2 linked regions of the Colwellia sp. M166 genome follow. The protein of the gene in region 2 interacts with the protein of the main gene of each other region in a pairwise test. Links are inferred from orthologs where the notes say so. Each region holds a gene or a part of one and is shown on either strand. Other genes may lie near its edges.

The links.
Region 1: the proteins of FGD67_RS16850 (region 2) and FGD67_RS14645 interact in binary tests that used the Escherichia coli proteins (3 or more experiments, as listed by UniProt). The link is inferred for Colwellia sp. M166 from one-to-one orthologs.

What each region holds. Positions count from the first base shown.
Region 1 is NZ_CP040755.1:3,229,468-3,238,947, forward strand. What follows is about bases 6,176-9,136. They hold FGD67_RS14645 (protein-disulfide reductase DsbD), read right to left. Parts: upstream 8,598-9,136; coding sequence 6,753-8,597; downstream 6,176-6,752. Other genes in these bases: FGD67_RS14640 (EAL domain-containing protein), read left to right, coding at 6,176-6,532; FGD67_RS14650 (FxsA family protein), read left to right, coding at 9,120-9,136. In the rest of the region: accC (acetyl-CoA carboxylase biotin carboxylase subunit), read right to left, coding at 1-1,148; accB (acetyl-CoA carboxylase biotin carboxyl carrier protein), read right to left, coding at 1,172-1,621; aroQ (type II 3-dehydroquinate dehydratase), read right to left, coding at 1,698-2,150; FGD67_RS14630 (substrate-binding domain-containing protein), read left to right, coding at 2,435-2,884; FGD67_RS14635 (hypothetical protein), read left to right, coding at 2,856-4,085; more of FGD67_RS14640, read left to right, coding at 4,085-6,175; more of FGD67_RS14650, read left to right, coding at 9,137-9,480. UniProt on the Escherichia coli protein: Required to facilitate the formation of correct disulfide bonds in some periplasmic proteins and for the assembly of the periplasmic c-type cytochromes.
Region 2 is NZ_CP040755.1:3,724,985-3,734,303, forward strand. Bases 3,079-5,878 are described here. They hold FGD67_RS16850 (DsbE family thiol:disulfide interchange protein), read left to right. Parts: upstream 3,079-4,102; coding sequence 4,103-4,654; downstream 4,655-5,878. Other genes in these bases: FGD67_RS16845 (heme lyase CcmF/NrfE family subunit), read left to right, coding at 3,079-4,098; FGD67_RS16855 (cytochrome c-type biogenesis protein), read left to right, coding at 4,654-5,166; FGD67_RS16860 (SurA N-terminal domain-containing protein), read left to right, coding at 5,527-5,878. Also shown: c-type cytochrome biogenesis protein CcmI, read left to right, coding at 689-1,951; more of FGD67_RS16845, read left to right, coding at 2,113-3,078; more of FGD67_RS16860, read left to right, coding at 5,879-7,434; FGD67_RS16865 (ATP-binding cassette domain-containing protein), read right to left, coding at 7,738-8,523; FGD67_RS16870 (oligopeptide/dipeptide ABC transporter ATP-binding protein), read right to left, coding at 8,520-9,319. UniProt on the Escherichia coli protein: Involved in disulfide bond formation. Catalyzes a late, reductive step in the assembly of periplasmic c-type cytochromes, probably the reduction of disulfide bonds of the apocytochrome c to allow covalent linkage with the heme.

The sequences.
Region 1 (9,480 bases), 490 kb from region 2 along the record:
GAATCATAGTGTGGAGGCACTGAGTAATCAGCATAAATATGAGAGTCCCAACGTACACCTAAACCACCTGGAGAATGAAAACGGGTAATTTTTCCAGGTGAAGGAATAAATGTGCGTGGATCTTCAGCGTTTATACGACATTCAATTGAATGACCAGACACTTTAATATCATCTTGGGTATAAGACAAAGGTTGACCAGCAGCAATGCGAAGTTGCTCTTTGATCAAGTCAACACCGGTAACCATTTCTGTTACAGGGTGCTCTACCTGAATACGGGTATTCATTTCAATGAAATAGAATTCCCCATTTTCGTATAAAAATTCAAAAGTGCCAGCACCGCGATAATTAATTTTTATACAAGCATTACAGCAACGCTCACCAATTTTTGCTCGCATTTCCGGTGTAATACCCGGTGCTGGCGCTTCTTCAACAACTTTTTGGTGACGACGTTGCATTGAACAATCACGTTCACCTAAATGAATTGCACCGCCTTGGCCATCAGCCATAATTTGAATTTCAACGTGACGTGGGTTTTCTAGGAATTTCTCCATGTAAACCATATCATTATTGAAAGTCGAACGCGCTTCAGATTTCGTTAGTTGAATAGACTCGATTAAATCTTCTTCACTGCGAACGACACGCATACCACGACCGCCACCGCCACCAGAGGCTTTGATGATCACTGGGTAGCCAATACGTTTACCGTGCGCTAAGTTAGCTACATTATCTTCCGTTAATGGACCATCAGAACCAGGTACGCAAGGTACGCCAGCGGCTTTCATCGCCTTAATTGCTGACACTTTATCACCCATTAAACGAATACTTTCCGCTTTAGGGCCAATAAAGGCAAAACCTGACTTTTCTACTTGTTCTGCAAAATCTGCATTTTCAGCAAGAAAACCATAGCCTGGATGAATGGCAACTGCGTCAGTAACTTCTGCTGCGGTGATAATAGCAGGAATATTTAAGTAACTATCCATCGCTGAAGGTTTACCAATACAGATGGTTTCATCAGCTAATAATACGTGCTTAAGATTTTTATCGGCTGTCGAGTGAACGGCAACCGTTTTAATGCCAAGCTCTTTACAAGCGCGCAATATTCTTAAGGCAATTTCGCCGCGATTGGCGATAACAACTTTATCTAACATGAAAATACCCTTATTGGTTGGGCTTATTCAATGATGAATAGCGGTTGATCAAATTCAATAGCATCTTCGTTTTCAGCTAAAATTTGTTTGACTACACCTGATTTATCGGCTTCAATTTGGTTCATCATTTTCATCGCTTCTAGGATACATAGCGTATCGCCAGCGTTAACGTGTTGACCCACTTCAACAAATGCCGGAGCATCAGGTGAACCTGCTGAGTAGAAAGTACCCACCATAGGTGAACGAACAATATGGCCGGTTATTGCCGGAGCAGCAGCTTCTGTTGCGGCAACTGGCGCAGCAGCTGCAGGTGCTGCTTGCATCATAGGCGTAGCTTGCATCATAGGTGCCGCTTGCATAATTGTGCCACCGCGACTGATACGTACTGACTCTTCGCCTTCAGAAATCTCTAACTCGTTGATGCCTGATTCTTCAACTAGCTCAATCAATTTTTTAATTTTACGAATATCCATGTGAATACCTTTTGATAATTATTTAATTTATATTGATAAAAAACTTAAGTGAATATCATCACTTAAGTAAAAGTGTCTATGTGTTGTGTGTTAACCAATCTCTTGCAAAATCTAAAGCATATTCATAACCACTGGTGCCTAAACCACTGATAACGCCTACTGCAATATCTGATAAATATGAATGTTGTCTAAATGACTCTCGTGCATGGACGTTAGATAAATGAACTTCAATAAATGGAATATTAACCGATAATAAAGCATCTCTAAGCGCAACACTGGTATGTGTAAAAGCTGCAGGGTTGATAATAATAAAGTCTATTTTTTCAAAGCTGGCATGAATTTCATCAATCAATATATGTTCTGCGTTTGATTGTTTATGGCTCAGCTGTAGGTTCATTTTATCGGCAATGCTAGTTAAGCTTGCTATAATTTCAGCTAGGGATGATGAGCCGTAAATCGTTGGCTCACGTTTACCTAGCATATTTAAATTAGGACCATTTAAAACTAAAATGTTAAACTTTGTAGTCATCTTCGGCAAAAACACCTTAATTGTTAAGTAATACTGCATCATGTCATATTTAACTATAAGTTTGAAATAAATTTGACTGAAAAGTCGTAATTAATCTCATTTGACGATTATTATAGTGTTTTCGCAGAATATAGCAGCAAAATACTGGTCTAATCACTTGAGGGAGAAAATAAAGCTGTTAATGTTAGGTAAGTTATAATAAATTTACTAAACTGAATGCTGTAGGAATTTTAATTAATTCATTGGTTTAACTGATCATAGGAGTAAGCGGAGTTAAATAATCTTTGCCTTCTATTAATTACAAGGATGAAATTATTAAAGTCATATTATTAAAAATTGCTATTATTATTTTACTCTTTAGTTCTCCAGTATATGCAATTAATATTATTTCTAATATCACGGCCGATACCGCATCGTTGTCGGTTAACGAATTGCGCCGTATATATTCCATGCGTCAAGCCCATTGGAAAAATGGCACGCCTATTGTGGTCTATGTTTTAGCGAGCAAAAGTCCACTCCATCAAAAATTTTGCAAAGAGCAGTTGCGTTTATTTCCTTATCAACTTGACCGTATATGGAACAAGCTAACATTTTCAGGTTATGGTGTCGCACCTATTGAAGTGGCCAGTGAAAGCGAACTTATCAAAGCGATAAAGTCAACTAAAGGTGCTATTGGCTATGTGGAAAATTTATCGGAGGCCAAAGATGTTAATGTCATTAAAGTTACTGAGTAAACCGTCTCATTTAAGCTGTTATTATTTCAGTGTTATGTGTAACTTTTGTTTGATTTTTAATCTCAGTGCCGCAGAGGTTAAAAGCGAGTCATTACAAATTCATGGCTTTGTTGCTCAAGGCATCATTGACGCAGATAAAAGTAATTATATTAATGATGATGAAAGTCTATCGTTAGAGTTAACCGAAGTGGGCATTAACGCCTCGTATCAAATTAATAATGATTTTCGTATTGCAGGTCAGGCAGTCTACCTTAATGGGGGGAATCGTTATCATCCCGGCCTTCGTGTAGATTACTTACTTTTGGAGTGGAATGCCTTTTATAATGAAGCTTGGCAAGCTAGCTTCTATTTTGGTCGCGTAAAAAACAACCATTGGTTATATTCAAGTACTCGTGATATTCCTTTTGCACGGCCGTCTATTCTTATTCCGCAAGTGGTGTATTTTGATGGTTTTAGAGATATTGCCGTTGGTGGTGATGGTGCTGCGGTTAAGTTGAAATATAGTGATGATTATTTCGGTGATATTGACTTTAACTTCAGCCGAGGAAAAAGTGCCATTTCAGATGAGCAGGCTAACGTTGTGCTCGGTAAGTCGGCACAGGGAACGCTAGAGCATGCTCTAGATGCTCAAGCAAGTATTTATTGGCGGCCAGCTTTTTCACAATGGCGATTTGGCCTTTCAGCACTTGATGCTAGCTTTTCTTATCAACGAGATGAAACTGATATTTTTTCTGATGGTGATTTTGCATTTCAGTTTTATACCGCTAATGCTTTGTATGAAGGCGAGCATTGGCAATTTAGTGCCGAACTTTTTCAAGAGCGCTTTCTTACCAGTGAATTTTATTTTCCTGGCTTTCATCGCGATGAAATAGGGCAAGGCTATTACCTGCAGGGCAGTTATCACTTAATAAATGATCTGTCATTAATGGCTCGCTATGAGCGTTTTTACGCCAATAAAGATGATAAGAATGGTAGTCAGTTGGCAGAAAATTCTGGCGGTTTAATACCCTCATATTTTGGTTTTCACAATGATACTATGATTGGACTTTCATATGATTTTAGCAGTAACTTTCGGTTGAATGCTGAGTATCATTGGATGCAAGGTGGCGCTAGGCTATCGCCAATCGTACAACCTAACCCCGTTGCTAATGCAAATGAAAACTGGCAGGTTTGGGCTATTCAACTGATGTATTGGTTTTAATGATGAAGATTCGTTTTGTTAGTGTTTCAGTTAAATTATTTGTATTAGTTGTCAGTGCTTTACTGCTATTAAGCTTGTCAATTTCTATATTGTCGGTTGCTCGATTAGATCAGGAGTTTTCTCAATATCAAAGCACTAAATTACGACAAGGCAATGCACAATTTAACCTGCAAAGTCGCATTGTTAGAGAACAAGCACGGATTTGGTTAGAATCATTCACCGATCTTATTCAACTTAAAGAGCAGTCAAACTTCAAACATGCTGCCAACGCTTTAGAGCAACAGTTTGATGCTTTGCAAATCAACCATAATGTTGAAGCGTTATGGTTAGTTTCTAGTGATCTTAAGCCTATTTATCAATCTGCACCATTATCGAAACAGGTGCTTGCAAGTATGCAGCGAGTGAGTGCAAGCTTTTCTCCTGATGACTATTTAAGCTGTGTGCAACAGTGCCAACAGTTAATCTCGATACCGATATTGAATGCTCGAGGTGAAATGGCGATTGTCACTATGGCGATATCATTTGTTGATGTTATCTATGCAATCAATCAAGCACTAGAGAACCAAGTGGCGATTGTCGCTTTTAATAAAGCACAGGCGTCGACCTTAGCTCAAGCAAAAATTGTCACTTCTTCTGCTGCGCCATTAATGAAAACGCTTTTTACTCAGAGTAAGCCGTCTGAATTATTGTTAAAGGTTAAAATGGACGGTTTACAGGTTGAGTATCAACAGCGTAGTTATTTGATTAATTTATTACCGTTAGCATCCTCAGCTTCTCAAGACTTTTATATGGCGCAAGTTGATGATGTCAGCTCTTTTATTGATAAATATCAAGCGCATCGTATGCAGTTTATATTGTCAGCGTTAGCCATTTTTATTGTTTTGGCTTTTTTAGTATATTTTGTTGCGGGACCTTCTATTAAGAAGCTATCAATACTTTCAGATATATTACCTTTATTAGCACGTAAAGAATTTACTCAATTTCGCCAGACAAGAATAGCGCAATCAAAAGTATTTCCAGATGAAATAGATGTATTGATTAATGCCACGACAGATTTGAGTTATGAACTAGAGAAACTCAATATAGAAATAACGCAAAAAACCAAAGAGCTCGAAAATATTGCGATGTATGACTTATTAACGGGGCTACCTAATCGTAATATGTTGAATTATCAACTGCGTAAATACTTACAAAAGGGTACACGTAATAACTGTAATATTGGCATTTTGTTTCTTGATTTGGACGACTTTAAAAAGGTAAATGATAGTCACGGACATGGTGAGGGCGATAAATTACTGATTGAGGCGGCAAATAGAATTAACCTGAGTGTTGGTAGTGCTGATATGGTTTGCCGTTTTGGTGGTGATGAATTTGTTATTTTATTAGAGAGCAATACTTCATATGAAGATGCTGAAAATTTGGCTAAAGTCATTATAAAAAGCTTTCAACAACCAATTAAAATTTGTACAGGCATGTTTTATGTCACCAGTAGTATTGGTATAGCCATGACTGACGGTAGTTTAATACAAGCCAGTGAATTGGTCAGTCACGCCGATATTGCTATGTATGAAGCAAAAGATAATGGTGGTGATCAGTACTTTGTTTATCATGGTGATATGTTACAGCGTGTAGCGCAGAGAGTCATGATGGAGGGTGAAGTTAAGCAAGCGCTTGCCAAAGGACAGTTTAGTTTAAGTTTACAGCCACAGTTGGTGGCAAAAACTAATAAAGTTCATGGTTTTGAGGCTTTATTACGCTGGCAACACCCTGAGCGAGGTATGGTTTCTCCTGATGATTTTATTCCTATTTTAGAAAACTCTGAGCATATGATTGCACTAGGTTATTGGGTCATTCATCGTTGTTTTGAATTATATTGTCGTATGCGAGATATGGGATTAAGTGATGTCATTATTGCGATCAATTTATCGGCAGCACAATTTGCTGATATTAATCTGCCAGATTACTTAAAGCGATTGCTTGCAGAGTTTAAGGTTAATGCACAAAACTTTGAATTAGAGCTAACCGAGCAAACCTTGGTTAAAGATATAGATAAAGCGATAGAAACCATGGATGCATTACGGGAATTAGGCTTTAGCTTTGCCATTGACGATTTTGGCACAGGTTACTCCTCATTAGCTTACTTAAAGCGCATGCCTGTTGATGTCATTAAAATAGATAAGAGCTTTGTTTTTGGCATGTTAGAGAATCATGCCGATTTCCAAATCATTATGTCAACTATTGCAATGGTGAAGAATTTAGGACTTATCGTAACTGCTGAAGGTGTTGAGACACAAGCTCAGTTGCGCAGTTTAACTGAAAATGATTGTGATCTTATTCAGGGTTATTACTTTTCAAAACCTATCCCTGAAGCTGAAATTTTCGACTTTATTGAGCATGAAATGGTTGATGGTTGCTGGAAGGTGTTAAGTAGCTCGGATAGTCATTAAGCTGAATGCACTTAAGACTTCTGATATTAATCAAATTATACCGTAATGACGTGGTGATTTATTGATATAGCAATGCAAATAAACAACTGATGGTTTTAGTCTTTACATGTTATATCAATGGCTCCACAAACTATTAATTTTACGCCGTATATGCAAAATAAAAGCGCCCTTTGGCGCTTTTTATTAAATGACTGTCAGCTTGACGTATACAAGGCAAAAGTTAGAGTGAAAATGTCTTATCTACATGCGCTGAGAATTCATCAGCAGCCATAAAACCTGTGACTCTGCGTTGTGGTAATTCATTACCTTGTTTGTCAAAGAATAAAATCGACGGTAAACCAAAAATATCAAAATGAGACATCAGTTCAAGGCTGTCTTCTGAGCCAGTATCAGTCAAATCTATTTGCAACAGCAAGGTATTTGATAGTGATTTTTGCACGTTGGCTTCAAAGAAGGTGTATTCTTCAAATTCTTTACATGCAACACACCAGTCGGCATAAAGGTCGACCATAACCGTTTTGCCTTCTGCATTAGCTTTAGCAATTGCTTGATTCATCTCTGTTAGATTCTTTACCTGCTCAAAACCATGGCTTTCAGTTTGTGTTGATGTGGCAACATGAGTTACTGGATAAATTAACTGGTAAGCCTTATTAGCACCAATAAAGAAGACTAAAAAGATGATGATACTGCGCAAGCCAAAGCCAAAGGTTTTAGCCGAGTTTTGATTAACGGTATAAAAGTAACCGGCGGTAGCCAAAATAAGTACAGCCCAAAGCACGTCGATAACAAATACAGGCAAAAAACGCTCTAATAAGAATATCGGCACAGCAAGTAGTAATAAGCCGAATATGTTCTTAATAACATTCATCCAGTTACCTGCTTTAGGTAACAACTTACCACCTGAACTACCTAGTACGAGTAACGGTAAACCCATACCTAAACTTAGTGCATATAATGCTGAAGCACCAAGTAATATGTCACCTGATTGCGAGATGTATAACAATGCACCGGTCAATGGTGCGGTAGTACATGGCGATGCCACTAAACCAGAAATAGCACCCATCACTAATACGCCAACATAAGAGCCGCCTTTTTGATTACTACTAAGCTGATTGAGTTTGTTTTGCCAGCTACTTGGTAGCGCTAAATTAAATATACCGAACATCGAAAGCGCTAGGAAAATAAATAAAATACTTAAGGCGATAAGTACGATAGGGTGTTGAAACATAGCTTGGAATTGTGCGCCTGCAATAGCAACAACAATGCCAAGTAACGTGTAGGTAACCGCCATACCTTGAACATAAGCAAACGATAAAGCAAAGGCTCTTCTTGTTGAAAGTTTATCACCTTGACCAACAATAATACCGGTTAGAATGGGATACATAGGAAAAACACAGGGGGTGAAAGACAACAACAAACCGCCAATAAAAAATGCCACCAGTGTTAACCAGATGTTGTCACCTTTGAGCATATCAGCTAATTGATGTTGTTCACTGCTGTCAGCAACTATTTTACTTGTATCGTTGCTAGCTTGCGGTGAATTGTTTGCATCTAATGCTGCTAATACGTTTTGTGTATTGCTAGTAGGGCTCGCCGTTAAATCAACTCTACTTAAATCTATGGTCTTTTTTGTTGGTGGGTAACATAAACCTTTAAAGGCACAACCTTGATAACGCACGGTAATACTGGCATCGCTATTAGCTTGTTCAATATCAACAGTAAAGGCTAATTGTCCGGTAAATATTTGCTGAACACCAAAGAACTCATCTTCATGATGCTCACCTTCGGGTAGGTTTACCGGTACGATAACAGCATTTTTTGTAGAAAACTTAAATTGGTGACGATATAAATAATAGCCTTCAGCAATATTAAAGCTTATTTTTAATTTGTTTTTTTGTTGATGAAAATCAAAAATAAAAGCATCGTCAACTCTTAAAAATTCATTATCATTACTAAATAATGATGCAGAAGAGCTAAAAATAGATTCTTGGGCATTGACTAAAGGCGTAGTAGCAAAAGATAAACTGGCAAGAACTAACCAAAAAACAGCAACAATTTTTTTCATAACCGTTATTTTAAAGACTCATTTATCCAGTTTGAATATTGATAACCACCTTGCTGGATGTTCAAAGTGATAATCTTAAAAAATGTCTTATCAGACCCTTGTTTAATGCAATTATAAATTGAATTAAATGTGTTGAATTATATGTGGCGTCGCATTAACGGCATGCGCTAGTTCATGATACACCTAAATAATGTTAGGTAAAATATCAACACAAATAATTTATCTCTTAGCTACTACACACTCATAAGAGTGTTATTGTCGCTACTATCGAGATAGGTCGGTTGTAATGCTTACTAGCCTATCAAAAACACCTTAATAAAAGCTTAACTTATCACAAGGTAACGTGTGTTCGTTATAGTTGTTTAAATAGTATGAGTGTACGTTATACCTTAAGACTTCTTAATCTGTAAGGTCTCACTTTAGTTATATATTTCCCAATAGTAAGTAGCTAAAAAGCTTGCTTGCTTGAAAAAGACCCGTTAACCCCCATATTAGTTTCATTAAAGATGATTAGGAGCGATTATGTTTCGCCTGTTATTTATATTTTTTATTATTATTCCGATTATTGAAATTTCCGTTTTGCTGCAGGTCGGTGCTATTTTTGGGCTTTGGCCTACCATTGCTATCGTTATTTTTACCGCCTGGTTAGGGGCTAAATATGTCCGTCAACAAGGGCTAGCTACCTTAAATTCAGTACAAACAAAAATGGCGCAAGGGCAAATGCCTTCTGATGAAATTGTTACCGGACTTATGTTACTTGTTGCCGGTGTATTGTTAGTAACGCCAGGCTTTGTTACTGACTTTCTTGGCTTGAGCTTATTAATTCCAGCGGTTCGTCATGCTATTGCTGGTAGTGTTAAATCACATATTACAACTAACAGTA
Region 2 (9,319 bases):
CACTCACTCACTCACATAGTGAAACGAATTCTTATAGATATATTGAAAGATGCATGTAATGGCTAATCAATAGCTTTTGCTAATGATTGCTGATTAGGCCGCTTTTATAAGCGGCTTAATTGTTTCTAAAGCTCACTCACCTGATCAAGACAAAGCTGCTTTATAAAGTAAACCTAAAACGTTCTATATTTCCGTATTTAAGCTATCTTAATTCTCAACTTAGCGGCTTTCTCAAACTTATAATACCAAACCTATTAAGTTTTTTTTCTCTCAGCGCTTACGTATTGAAGTTCAATTATTCTGTGAAATACCCAGCTAGATAAATCCTCAAGAGCTGAATTGAGTACTAGCGACTTGTGACATTAATCAATTTATCTTATTTTTGACCTTAATCAAGTTTTCCGTTACTACTGTTGAATATGGCGCGGTGACTGAATATTTTGTGATATATTAACCACCAATAGTGCGAGCTATAGACAGGTTATGTCGTTTTTGCTTTCGGGTATATGAACTTTGCGTTGTTACTGAAATGAAAGTGACATTTTTCCGAGTGATATAGCTAGGAAAAGCTGCCCATAATTGTTAATCTTACCGCGCTTAAAAGCAACATCGTAGAACATTAGGTATTCGTTTTAATAAATTTAATTAACGCGTCTTATTCGACAATTATAGGTATAAATTAAATAATATGACTACATTTTGGCTGGCAATTTTATTACTAATCGTAATAGCATTACTTATTGTATGGCGAATTTTTACTGCAGCAAATAATGCTATTGGTGCGGAAAATGGGAATATTCGACAAGAAACTAATGTGACACTTTATCATGAGCATTTATCACAGTTAGAGCATGACCTAGCAGAAGGCAGTATTGAACAAGACAGTTTTCTGCAATTGAAAGCCGAACTAGACAAAACACTTTTACAAGATGCTAACTCAAGCGAAAACAATATTACAGAGCAGCAACAAAAGTCTTGGCTATGGCCGGTTGGTATTGCTTTTGCCATTGTTAGTCTGAGCTTCTATAGCTATATGATCCTTGGTGCTTACCCACAATTAAACTCACCTGCTGCGCTGAATGAAAGTGACGCTCACAGTGAATTGTCTCCAGAGCAAATGCTTGCTTATCGCTTACAACAACTTCAGCAAGAAATCGCAAATGATCCAACGAATTCCCAAGCACTATTTAGTTTAGGTCAGGCTTATATTTCAGTTGGTGAGTTTGATAATGCTATTGAAGCCTTTGACGGTGTTATAACGCAAGTAGGTGAGCATGCCGAGTTGCTAGGGCCGAAGGCTCAGGCGATGTATTATAAAAATAATCAAGTGATAAATGACGATATTCAATTAGTTATAGATAAAGCTTTAGCTTTAGATTCACTTGATGCCTCTACCAACATCCTGTTAGGTATGGACAGTTTTAGTAATCGAGACTTTGCAAAAGCAGTAAAGTACTGGGAAACTGTTTTAAACAGTGACCGTCCAGGTATCAGCAAGCAAGCTTTAATAGGGGCGGTAGAAGAAGCTAAAAATCAATTACGTATGAGTAGTGATGGCGGTGCATTAACAGAAACTGCACAAGGAGTTGACCCGACATTACCTCGACTTAATGTTAATGTTTCTTTAGCGTCAAATGTTCAAAAGGCATTAATGAACAGTGAAGACAAAACGGTATTTATTTATGCTATTGCAGCAGATGGTCCTCGTATGCCTTTGGCTGCGGTAAAAATTAAAGCCAGTGATTTACCATTAAGTATTGTTTTAGATGATAAGCAAGCGATGACGCCGCAAATGCGCTTGAGTAGTGTTGATAAAGTTCATATCTACGCGGTGGTATCTATGCAAGGCAATGTTGGCATTAAGCCAGGTGACTTCAAAGTTGAAGTGCTTGATATAGATGTGATGGAAAAAAGTCCGATTAACATGCAAATATCGGCGCAAGTACCATAAGAGATAATTGATTCTGTGCTGCAGTAATTATGTTCACTAGCGGTAGTTACCGTAGCATAGGCTTAGAGAAGATTTGAAATTAACTAACGTTAACTTTAGCTGTGTGAGTTAAATTGAGTTTAGTTTTAATAATGTTTTAACATTGATTTACAGGAATTATCATGATCCCAGAGCTCGGCCATTTCGCCCTCATTATCGGATTAGCTTTTGCTTTATGTTTAAGCATAGTGCCGCTAATAGGTGTTGCGCAGAACAATCAACAATTAATCAATAGTGCCAAACCTTTAAGCTTTGGTTTATTTTTCTTTGTCGGCATTAGTATTTGTTTATTAGCTTATAGTTTTACCGTCGATGATTTTTCAGTTAAATATATTGCCAATCATTCGAACAGCCTCTTACCTTACTATTTTAAAATTAGTGCGGTGTGGGGGGGGCATGAAGGCTCAATGTTATTTTGGGTATTCGCTTTAACTGGTTGGACCTTTGCCGTTGGTGTTTTTAGTAAACAATTAGAGCGAGAGTTTGTTGCACGCGTTTTAGCGGTCATGGGCATGATCGCTGTCGGTTTTATTTTATTTACCTTGCTCACTTCTAATCCATTTGAACGTTTGCTGCCTAATTTTCCAATGGAAGGGCGAGATTTAAACCCATTATTACAAGATATTGGTTTAATTATTCATCCACCAATGTTGTATATGGGCTATGTTGGTTTTTCTGTTGCTTTTGCCTTTGCTATTGCGGCTTTAATGGCGGGAAAAATGGACGCGGCTTGGGCTCGTTGGTCACGCCCTTGGACCGTAGCTGCTTGGTCATTTCTATCGGTTGGTATCGCCCTAGGTAGTTGGTGGGCTTATTATGAACTTGGTTGGGGCGGTTGGTGGTTCTGGGATCCTGTAGAGAACGTTTCATTTATGCCTTGGCTTGCAGGTACAGCGTTAATACATGCACTGGCGGTAACAGAGCAACGTAATACTTTTAAACACTGGACTTTATTACTGGCGATATTTACATTTTCATTGAATTTACTTGGTGCCTTCTTGGTACGCTCAGGGGTTATTACCTCAGTACACTCTTTCGCTGTTGATCCAGGGCGAGGTATGTACTTATTAGTCTTGTTAGCGATAGCGGTGGGCGGTTCATTAACCTTATATGCTATTAGAGCCTCTAATGTCAGCAGCCCTAATCGCTTTACGCTATATTCACGTGAAAATACTATTTTAGTTGCTATGTCGATTTTAATTACGGCAACCGTGACCATTTTATTAGGCACATTATATCCGCTGATTATTGATGCCATGGGATTGGGCAAAATTTCAGTTGGTGCCCCTTACTTCAATGCGGTATTTATTCCGATGATGATCGCGTTATTTGTTTTTATGGGCATAGGGCCACTTATTCGCTGGAAAAAAGCCCGCAAAGGCGAGCTATCTAAACACTTGAACTTTATTTCTATTTTTAGTGTCTTGTTCGGTATTATTTGGCCATTTCTGTTTGCCGGTGAATTCAACTTTATGGTCTTTGTTGGTATGACCTTAGGTTGCTGGATTGTATTAGCAGTATTAAAAGACGTATTTAATAACGCTAAACAAGCGGATGGACGTTGGAAGTTTTCAGCTGTTCCGCTTAATCATATAGGTATGGCTGTTGCTCATGCTGGTATTGCGATTACCGTTATTGGTGTCACTATGGTGTCTTCTTATGAAAAAGAAATTAATGTTAAAATGTCACCAGGTGAAAGTGTAAAGTTATCAGGCTATACCATTGAATTTGCAGGTACAAAAAATGTTTTAGGCCCTAACTATAGTGCCATTCAAGGTCAAGTTAATGTCTTACTTGATGGTGAGTTTATAACGCTATTAAAACCTGAACAGCGCACTTATACGGTCGAAAGCATGGGCATGACAGAAGCGGGTATACATACCAACTTATTACGTGATATTTATGTGGCGTTAGGTGACCCATTGGGCCAAAACTCTTGGTCAATGCGTTTATATTATAAGCCGTTCATTGTCTGGATTTGGTTAGGTGGGTTCTTCATGGCAATAGGTGGCTTTTTAGCGATATTGAGTAAACGTTATCGCAAGCGCGTATTAGCTACAGAAGAAAAGCTTAAACAATCTAACCCTGTCGTTTTACAAGAGGCATAAATTAATGAAAAGTATTATCCGTTTTATACCATTAATTTTATTTATTTTATTAGGGGTTTTACTTTATAGAGGCTTGTTTCTTAATCCTCAATCGATGCCGTCGGCTATGATAGGTAAACCTCTACCTGAGTTCGAATTACCAAGCTTAACAGCACCAGAGCAAATGTTGGGCCGTGATGATTTACAAGGTGATATTGTCTTACTTAACGTCTGGGCTACTTGGTGTATACAGTGTAAATATGAACACCCATATTTACTCAATATTGCTCAAGATCCACGTATTAAGCTCTATGGCCTTAATTTTACTGATGATCGTAATGCTGCCTTACAGTGGTTGAAGCAATACAAAGATCCCTATGTGCTATCTATTTTTGATGAGCAAGGGGCTTTAGGTTTAGATATTGGTGTTTTTGGTGCGCCTGAAACTTTTGTGATTGATCATAAAGGCATTATACGTAAGCGTTTTGCTGGGCCAATTAATGATATGGTATGGAAAAAAGAGTTCTTGCCGTTAATTGAGGTTATAGTAGCTGAAATGGCACAAGGGGCATCTTAATGAAGCATCAAGCAAAACACAATTATATAGCTAGGTTGCAAAAAACGATTGGCTTTGCAGTCAGTATTATATTGTTGAGTTTCTTGTCGATAAGTAGTGCTAATGCAAGTCCTGTTGACACTTTTCAGTTCAAAGATGAAGCAACTAAAGTACGCTTTCAAGTTTTATCGAAAGAGTTACGTTGTCCTAAGTGCCAAAACCAAAATTTAGCCGATTCAAACTCTAAAATAGCTGTCGATCTAAGGAAAAACTTGTATAACCTCTTACAAGAGGGCAAGAGCGATCAGGAAATTATCGATTTTATGGTTTATCGCTACGGAGATTTTGTGTTATATCGTCCACAATTAACCAAGCAAACCTATATTTTATGGTTTGGACCCCTGGTCATTCTGATGGGCTTTATTGTCAGTTTAATATTTGTTTTACGTCGACGTAGCAAACTTAAGGCAAGTGAGCTTAATCTATCGTCGAGCGAGCAAGCTAATTTGGATGATATTCTTAATAAGAAATAAAAATTAATCCCGCTACTTCGATGCAAAAATAGAGTAAGTGTTACAGTAACGCTTACTCTTTTTTGATCTAAAAGCTGAAATTGTGAAAGTCTATTTTCAAAGCAAGTTGGTGGTTATTTGACCGTTATTTCATCGCCAGAGTAAAAGAGTTTCATTTTCATTATTATTGGGCTAACATGCCCGTTCAAATTGTGATTTTAAAGCGTGTAAGTTGGTAAAATAACCTTGTTAGTTTGTTATTGGAGTGAAATTCACTTGTTCATTGGCAGGGTTACGGAACAACTAAAACGTATAATAGGGGTAAGTTAAAACCTCAAAAATCACACCGAAAGTACCATACCCTCGTGTAAAGAGATAAAGATGTTAGAAAATATTCGAGAAAGCTCTCAAGGATTAACCGCTAAGATTATTCTTGGTTTTATTATTTTAACCTTCGCTGTTGCTGGCATTGGTAGCTACAACAACTCTGTTGACACTTCTGTTGCAGATGTTAATGGTGAAAAAATATCACAAGATGAGTTTAATAAAGCTTATCAAGCACAGCGTAATCGCATGGCGCAGCAATTTGGTGATATGTTTGAAACATTATCGGCTGACCCTGGCTACATGAAAAACTTTCGTGATGGTGTAGTTGACAGTTTAATTAATCAAAAACTTGTTGACCAAAACTCAGCCTCGCTTGCTATTCGTGTGGCGGACCAACGTATTAAAAGTACTATTCGTAATATGCCAGAATTTCAAATTGATGGTATTTTTGATAATAATCGCTATTTAGCGATGATCAATCAAGCTGGCTTTTATCAGTCGTCTGATTTTCGTGATTATTTACGTACAGAAATGACGCGTCGACAACTGACGCAAGCGTTAGTTGCCAGTGAATTTAGCTTGCCTTATCAAGAAGACATATATACTGCGCTACAAAACCAGCAACGTGATATTCGTTTTGCAACCATTGATGCTGAGCAATTTAAAGCGACGGTGGAATTAAGCGACGAAGAAATTAATGACTATTACCTTGCTAATCAAACGCGTTTTGAAAATCAAGAGCAAGTCAAGGTTAATTACATCACGCTTGATGTTAATGATATTGCCAAGACAATAGTGTTAACCGATGCCGATATCGAAGCTTATTATCAAACGAACATAAGTCAATACCGTGATGAAGAACAACGCCGTGTTGCCCATATTTTAGTTGAATTTGGTGATGATGAAGCGAGTGCTAAAACCCGTGCCGATGCATTACTGGTAAAAGTTCATGCAGGTGAAGACTTTGCTACATTAGCAAAAGAAAATTCAGATGATACCTTCAGTGGTGAAAATGGCGGTGATCTTGATTGGATTGATGCTGGTGTTATGGATGCAGCCTTTGATGAAGCAGCGTTTGCTTTAACGGATATTGGCAGTGTTAGTGATGTGGTTAAAACAGATTTTGGTTTTCACATTATTAAATTAACTGATTATAAAGCTGAAAATGTCCAGAGCCTCGCAGACGTTCGTGATGTCTTAGTTGCTAAAGCGAAAAATGAAAAAGCACAAGATAAATTTTTTGAGCTACAGCAAGAAATTGCACGTTTAAGCTTTGAGTTTCCAGATAGTTTAGAAGACGCTGCTGGTGCGATAAATACCACAGTAAAAACTTCTGACTGGTTAACTCGTGGCAATAATATTGCACCGTTTAATGTTAGCGCTGTTGTCGATATTGCCTTTTCTGACCTTGTAATTAATGAACAATTAAACTCTGACATTGTTGAAGTAAGTGACAACTTAGCGATTGTAATGCGCTTGAATGAATATCAAGGAGCCAGCGTTAAACCATTAGCTGAAGTTAGCCCGCAAATTAGAGATATGCTTATTGCGCAAAAAGCTTCAGAAAAAGCACTAACTGTTGCAGATGAGCTATTAGTTGCATTTAAAGCGGGTACTGATATTACGGAGCAATTAGCAGAGATTGGTGCAACAATGGAAGTTAAAGCTTCGGTTGCTCGCGTTGGTAGTGGTTTAGATGCAAGTTTAGCTAGAGAAGCATTCAAATTACCTCGTCCTAACGAAGACACTGTTTCAGCAACAACCGTTAACTTAAGTAATGGCAACTTAGCATTATTAGAAGTACAAGCGGTGAACGATGGTGAAGTAACAGCGTCAGCTAATTTATCACAGCAATTAACCCAGCAATTAGCACAAGCGGCCTATTTAAGTTACATAGAATCGCTAAAAGCAGATGCGGATATTGTTCGTCGAGAAATAGCAGCACCAAGTTCTCAATACTAGCTTTTAAGAGCTCAATTCAAAAAAACCAGCCAACAGGCTGGTTTTTTATTATCAAAATTTCACTATTTAACCTAAGTTCGGGTTAATGGACTTTATAACCTGTTGATTCATAGTGTTATTGGCTAAATTATTCACGATATTTTTTAAGTGAAAGATTAAAAAAAGCGCAATGATGGAATTTAGGCGCTTAGCAAGGAATTTTTACAAACCAACAGCGAGCTATTGGGCGTAAAAATAACGCTGATAGGCGTTTAAATAGCATTGTTGGGTAAAGTAGCTTAACCCGAACTGGGGTTATTTTAGTTAACGGTGTAAAAGTTGGAAACGCTGGCTCATGATGAGCTTTTTAGTATATTTGTGCTGAGGCTTTTGCAATATATCAGTCGTTTTACCAACCTCTAAGACTTTACCTTTACATAACACCATCATGTCGTCACTGAAGTGCCTGACAATGCCTAGGTTATGAGAAATCAATATAAATGCTAATCCCATCTGCTGCTGTAAATCTAACAGCAAATTTATTATTTGAGAGCGTAGTGAGGGATCAAGTGAGGCTAATGCTTCATCAAGAATGATCACTTGCGGTTTCAAGATAATCGCTCGTGCTAATGAAATACGCTGCTTTTGACCACCAGAAAACATATGAGGGTAAAAACTCATATGTTCAGCCAGTAAACCTACTTTCTTTAAAGTGTCACGGATCAATTGATGACGTTCGGTTTCATCAAGATCGGTATTGAGTTGCAGGGGCTCATCTAATAGCTGCTCAATAGTCAGACTGGGATTTAAGGTTGTGCCTGAGTCTTGAAATATCATACGAATATGTTGGCAACGTTGCTTAAAATTTCCTGGTGCTAGCGTTTGACCATTTAAACGAATGTGACCGGTCGTCGGCAATTCAGCACCAACCAGTAACTTGGCTAAAGTGGATTTACCTGAGCCAGTTTCTCCAACAATGGCCAAAGTTTTATGCGCCATAATATCAAAAGATAGTGGCTCTAATGCGGCCACGCATTTACGGTTAAACCAGTAATTTTTATCTTTATAGGTTTTACTTAAATTAATAACTTGTAATAGCACATTACTCACGAGTAACTATCCTTTAATGGGAAATGGCAACTCACTTGATGACCATGAAAGTTTGTAATTTTCGGTGCGTGCACGCATTTTTGTTGCGCACGTGGACATCTAGGGCCTAAGCGACAACCGATAGGTAAATGTTGCAAAATTGGAATACTGCCAGGTAAGGTCATCAATCTGGACTTATTGGGTATCATTCTATTGGCTTTCGGACTACTGTCAACCAATGCTCTAGTATAGGGGTGATAAGGTTGATTAAATATTTGTTCGGTTGTGCCAGCTTCAACAAATTGGCCACTGTACATTACGGTGATCGCGTTAGTCCAATGGGTAACATTTTCTAAGTCATGGCTGATCAATAATATCGACATATTTTTCAGTTGATTTAGACTGGCGAGTAGGCGAAATATTTGCCCTTGATTAGTACTTTCCATTGCAGCAGTAGGTTCATCAGCAATGAGCAGCATAGGACGGCGTGCTAAGGCCATGGCTATCATAACTCGCTGACATAGTGCATCGGTTAATTGATGTGGAAAGCTTTTAACACAAACCTCGTGCTGCTTAATGCCCACTTTGTGCAATAAATTAATAGCAGCAAGTTTGCGTTGTTGTCGCTTTTGCCAAAAAAATCCGGTTAACTGCTCAACATCTACAGCTTCCTCTAGTTGCTCTCCTATGGTGGTGGTCGGATCTAAACAGGCCATAGGTTCTTGAAAAATCATTGCAACATCTTTGGATATAATGGCTTTTCTTTCTTCAGGCGAAAGTCGCATTAAATCATTACCTCGCCAGTGAAAACGGTCGG